Linked DNA regions of Cytobacillus sp. IB215665. The protein of the gene in region 1 binds, or shares a complex with, the protein of each later gene. Links are inferred from orthologs where the notes say so. Each region holds a gene or a part of one and is shown in the gene's direction. Other genes may lie near its edges.

Region 1 (2,994 bases):
CTAATCTTAAAAATAGTGTATTCGGGAGGAATAAAAATGGCTAGAAAAGTTTTAGTACTAGGGGAAGTTCGTGATAACACATTACGTAATGTGTCGTTCGAAGCGGTTGCAGCTGCAAAAACAGTTGCAGAAGGCGGCGAAGTAGTTGCAGTACTAATTGGAGATGCTGTATCAAGTGTAGCTAATGAAATGATCTATTTCGGTTCAGACCGTGTTGTTATAGTAGAAGATGAAAAATTAAATGCATATACTACAGATGGTTTTTCTCAGGCACTTCTTGCTGCAATTGATGCTGAGCAACCAGACGGAATCGTGATAGGACATACCGCTCTAGGTAAAGATTTAGCACCTAAAATTGCGAGTAAACTTGACAGTGGGTTAATATCTGATGCAACTACTGTGGAAAGTGTAGGAGGAAATATTGTATTTACACGTCCTATCTATTCTGGTAAAGCATTTGAAAAGAAGATTGTAACTGATGACAAAATCTTTGTTACAGTACGTCCAAATAACATTGCTCCACTAGAAAAGGATGAAGCTAAAACTGGTGAAGTCTCTTCATTATCAGTTGATATTAAGGACCTCAGAACAATTATTAAAGAAGTCGTTAGAAAGGCTTCCGAAGGAGTAGATTTGTCAGAAGCTAAAGTAGTTGTAGCTGGTGGAAGAGGTGTAAAAAGTGAAGAGGGGTTTGAGCCATTAAAAGAGCTAGCAGATGTACTTGGCGGGGCAGTTGGTGCTTCACGTGGGGCTTGTGATGCTGAATACTGTGACTATTCGTTACAAATTGGTCAGACAGGAAAAGTTGTCACACCTGATTTATATATAGCATGTGGAATTTCAGGCGCTATTCAACATTTAGCAGGTATGTCTAATTCGAAAGTTATCGTTGCAATTAATAAGGATGCAGAGGCAAATATCTTTAATGTAGCAGACTATGGAATTGTCGGTGATTTATTTGATGTTGTTCCGTTACTAACAGAAGAATTTAAGAAATTAAAAGTTCTTTCATAAATTTAAACACCAAATGGTGTAGTCAATAAAATAATCTTTTGACATGTGCTAAAAGGACTTTCCCTGTGTTTACTAAATAAGTAACAAGGGTGAAGTCCTTTTTACAATGCTAGACGACAGAAAATACCCTTAATGAAGAAGATTAGTTAATTCGAAATTTACTGAAGTAAAATATAATCTTGAAGGCAAAAATACAACTGAAGCAAAAAATTAGCATCCAAAACCATACAGTGATATACTTTGATGTATTAAAAGAAGTAGATAATTAGGAGGAAGATAAACATGGCAATTTCACATGTTACTGATCAAAATTTTACAACTGAAACTAGTGATGGAGTAGTACTAGCAGACTTTTGGGCACCATGGTGCGGACCTTGTAAGATGATTGCTCCAGTACTTGAAGAGTTAGATCAAGAAATGGGAGATAAAGTAAAAATTGTTAAGCTTGACGTTGATGATAACCAAGAAACTGCAGCAAAATTTGGTGTAATGAGCATCCCAACATTATTAGTTTTCAAAAATGGTGAAGTAGTTGATAAAGTGGTTGGTTTCCAACCTAAAGAAGCATTAGCTGATTTATTGTCAAAGCACGTTTAAGCGATAAATTACATTGTAAATAAGCAAGGAGATAACGACAAAGTGTATTAGTGTCTTATCTCCTTTTTTTATTTTCCAAGGATATTTTCATTATTACTAATGAATGATGATTATTTCGTTAAGTTGTCTGCTCTGGTTTGTCATAATACAGCTATTTCTATTTGTAAGAGTATTCATATTTAATGAAATATGTGGCTTGTTTTACTGGTAATTCAACAGGCTCATCTTCATATATATAAACTCGTTTATTTTTATAATCTACAAAAGCTTGCATTTCATTGTTATACTCCCTTTGGTGCACACCTTCTATTTGAAGAGTGGAGAATGATGAATATTGTGATTCTATGACTCTTTGCTGGGTAGAACGAATGATACGCTGTTCAATTGGTAAATGAATAACAATTGGCTCATCATCCGCTACGTATTTATACTCGATTGCTGTTGGTGAAATAAAAAATTCCCGCGGCGATGCAAAAATAAGCAGATGAAGTGGGTTATTTGTATTGTTTTTGTAGCCATGAATAACATTTTGCCATCCTAAAACAAGATCTCCTGCTGTAGCGGTTATCATTTGATTATTAGATACGTAATAAGTCAATTCTCCTGAAAGAACGACTGCACAGTCTTCTCCAAAGGAGTGTATATGTGGTTTGATCTCCTCTTGAGGTAGCAGCACACATTCGAAAAGTGCCGTATTTTTGGAAGCACTATTAAAGATGACTTCTAATTTTGAAGCTGAAACAGGTGTATTCACTAAATCTAAAACTTTCATTTATATTCCCCCTTTGAATAAGGCTCTTTTTTCTTAAATTAGTTGCTATGATGAGAATAGGTCAGATGCTTCGTACGTTAGCTATATGCGTGCGCTTCTATGTAAGAACGAAAAGCAACAATTAATGCGAAAGCAACCTTGATTAATTTAAGCTTACATAACAAACTTGACTTATGCATCGTAAAGAAGGATGAGAATTATTACAACAATTGGTTGAATTGACTAGTAATCTATAAACTAGCAATCAACCTTTTTATGAAATACCATTGACATTGAAAATCATTCTCTGTATAATTCAACCTGTAATGAAAATCATTATCAATAAAACACAACACATTCAGGGAGAGGTTTTTAGTGAATAAGAAAAAAGTTATTACTTTATTTTCAAGTATATTGTTTGCTGGCGGTATGCTAGCAGGATGTAGTTCTGATACAGAGGAAACATCTACTGATAAAAAAGAAGAAGCATCTGTTGAACAAGTTGAGGAACAACAAACTTCTGATGAAACTGCTGAGGTATCTGTAGAAGATTCGATTACATCAAAGCAAATTGAAGCATATAAATTAATGATTGAAGAGCTTGGTAATGCAAAAGAAGGAAATCCAGTAGA
Region 2 (2,898 bases), on another replicon or contig:
TAATTTAGAACAACAAATCATCTTAAACAAGAAAAAGTTCATATGTATTTTCTTAGGATGAAAATAAAGCAGCCTTTAATATAGGAGGGGGACAAAATAGAATTGCCTCATATTGAAATTGAACATATGGCTAAGCAGATGAAATTGTTAGGTGATAAGACCCGCTTATCAATCATCGCACTTCTTTATCATGATGAATTTTGTGTATGTGAATTTGTAGATATTTTTGGAATGAGTCAGCCTGCAGTTAGTCAGCATTTGCGGAAATTGAAAGATAGTGGCCTAGTGAAAGAAAATCGAAAAAGTCAATGGATGATTTATTCTTTAAATACTGATAGTCAATACTATCCATTGATTCAAGATATGATGAAGTTCTTACCCGATCAACTCGAAAAAATTAAAGAGCTTGAGAATAATGGATTACGCATATCATGTAAGTAGCCGAAAATGTATAGTAAAGGTAGTTGAAATATGAGAAAGAAGTTAATTTCAGAGTATTTAGGGACGTATTTTTTAGTATTCGCTGGGACTGGTGCGATCATCATTAATAGCATTACAAATAGCTTGACACATATAGGCATTGCGATTACGTTTGGGCTAGTAGTGATGGCATTAATCTATACGTTTGGGCACGTTTCTGGAGCACATTTTAATCCTGCTGTTACTACTGCATTTATAGTTAATGGTGATATTGAATTACGAGAAGGGTTATACTATATCATTATTCAATTTCTCGCTGGGATCAGTGCAAGTGCATCGCTCTTATTGTTATTTGGGGATGTGGCAAATTTAGGTGCCACGCTTCCACATGGTTCAGCAACCCAATCTTTCTTATTAGAAATCATTTTAACCTTTTTTCTTATGATGGTTATCTTTGGATCTGCAATACATGGCAAGGCTGTCAAATCCTTTGCAGGTATTGCGATTGGAGCGACTGTTGGACTCGAGGCAATGTTTGCAGGTCCTATTAGTGGAGCCTCGATGAACCCTGCACGCTCTCTCGGGCCTGCATTAATTTCGGGAACATTTGATCATCTATGGGTTTATATCATTGCTACCACAATTGGAGCAGTCGCTGCTGCAGTAGTTTACAAAACAATTCACGAATAAAAGGAGATAATACAATGACTAAAAAAAAGATCTACTTCTTATGTACTGGTAATTCCTGTCGTAGCCAAATGGCTGAAGGTTGGGGTAAAAAATATTTAAGTGATGAATGGGATGTATATAGCGCTGGCCTTGAAGCACACGGTTTAAATCCAAATGCGGTGAAGGCGATGAATGAAGTTGGGATAGATATTTCTGAACAAACATCTGATGTCATCGATACAGAGATTCTACACTCCGCTGATTTAGTCGTTACACTATGTGGTCATGCTGATGAGCATTGTCCAGTTACACCTCCTCAAGTAAAACGTGTTCACTGGGGCTTTGATGATCCTGCAAAAGCGGAAGGGTCAGAGGCAGAAAGATGGGCATTTTTCCAACGTGTCCGTGATGAAATAGGTGAAAGAATAAAACAATTCTCAGACGAAGGAAGATAAAAAAGCAGAGGGTCAGTCCCCCACCACTTTAAAGCGATGGGTGACTGACCTCTATTTTTAATTTCTTTAAGCCATATACGACAGGACTATTTATAGGTTCTATTGCCATATCATCTGCAAAATTCATTTCTGGAAAATGCCTAATTAATTTAGTTAAAGCTATTCTTGCTTCCATACGTGCAAGAGGTGCACCTAAACAAAAGTGTATGCCTTTTCCAAATGCTAGATGAGGATTTGAGGAACGGTCTAGTAGGAACTGGTCAGCTTGAGGAAATTTAGTTTCATCTCGATTGGCTGAACCAATATGTGCAACAACATAATCACCTGCTTTTAACAACTGTCCATGTAGTTCGATGTCTTGTTTAACGATTCGTTCCATTGCTTGAACAGGGGATCTGTATCTTAACACTTCTTCTATCGCAGGTACGAGCAATTGCTCATTTTGCTTTAGTTGCTCAAAAATAGTTCGATCGTCAAGAAAACAATAAACTGCATTTGTAATAAGGTTCGTTGTAGTCTCATTTCCAGCAACGAGCAATAATATACAAAAACCAATCAATTCATTTTTTGTTAATTTCTTGCCATCAACTTCAGCTTGAAGAAGTATTGAAATAATGTCATCTGAAAAATTGTTTCGTTTATGGTTAATCATTTCTGCGAAGAAGTTCGTTAGATCATTTATAGTTGAGGCATATTTTTCTTGCGCTGCCTTAATGGCTTCCTCCGACGTATCAGAAACCCCTTCAACGATATTATCCGACCATTCTTTAAATAAATGTAGTTCTTCAGTAGGAACACCTAGTATATTTGCAATAATAATAACGGGCAAAGGCATTGAAAATTCGTTGACGAGGTCAAAAGAATGCTTTCCATGTAAGTCTTCAATTAGCATATTTGAAATCCGTTCAATTTTCGACTCCCATGATTGCATTGCTTTAGGAGTGAATGACTTATTAACTAAATCTCTCATTTGTTTATGTCTAGGTGGATCGATAAAAAGTATACTTTCTCCGAAAGGGTCATTATCCTGCCCCTGATATCGAGCTGAAGAAAAATATTTATAATTACTTAAAATAAAGCTTACATCATCATATTTAAACGCATCCCAATAGTTATACTCTGTATGTAAATGAATAGGATGATCTTTCCTCATTTTTTTGTACCATTCAAATGGCTCCCATTTTGTATACATCAAATGCTCAGTATCATTATTACCAATAACATTATCCAACTCGACACTCACCCTTCACTATAAAATGGAAAATCTTAATATAATTATTCAAGTTAGAACTGTTATATACCTTCCTTCAAACAGTAATTCTTCAAGGGCAATATTAATAAAGGATAATCAGCA

The links.
Region 2: the proteins of trxA (region 1) and arsC are in contact, whole or in part, in an NMR structure (PDB 2IPA), measured with the Bacillus subtilis proteins. The link is inferred for Cytobacillus sp. IB215665 from one-to-one orthologs.

Annotation. Positions count from the first base shown.
Region 1 is NZ_JAXBME010000002.1:69,647-72,640, forward strand. Bases 24-2,953 are described here. They hold trxA (thioredoxin), read left to right. Parts: upstream 24-1,296; coding sequence 1,297-1,611; downstream 1,612-2,953. Other genes in these bases: SLH52_RS02365 (electron transfer flavoprotein subunit alpha/FixB family protein), read left to right, coding at 37-1,014; SLH52_RS02375 (cupin domain-containing protein), read right to left, coding at 1,769-2,383; SLH52_RS02380 (hypothetical protein), read left to right, coding at 2,738-2,953. In the rest of the region: more of SLH52_RS02380, read left to right, coding at 2,954-2,994. UniProt on the Bacillus subtilis protein: Participates in various redox reactions through the reversible oxidation of its active center dithiol to a disulfide and catalyzes dithiol-disulfide exchange reactions.
Region 2 is NZ_JAXBME010000020.1:40,946-43,843, forward strand. The notes cover bases 1-2,834. They hold arsC (arsenate reductase (thioredoxin)), read left to right. Parts: upstream 1-1,124; coding sequence 1,125-1,544; downstream 1,545-2,834. Other genes in these bases: SLH52_RS19450 (metalloregulator ArsR/SmtB family transcription factor), read left to right, coding at 97-441; SLH52_RS19455 (aquaporin), read left to right, coding at 472-1,110; SLH52_RS19465 (cytochrome P450), read right to left, coding at 1,573-2,775. UniProt on the Bacillus subtilis protein: Catalyzes the reduction of arsenate [As(V)] to arsenite [As(III)]. In vitro, can dephosphorylate para-nitrophenyl phosphate (pNPP).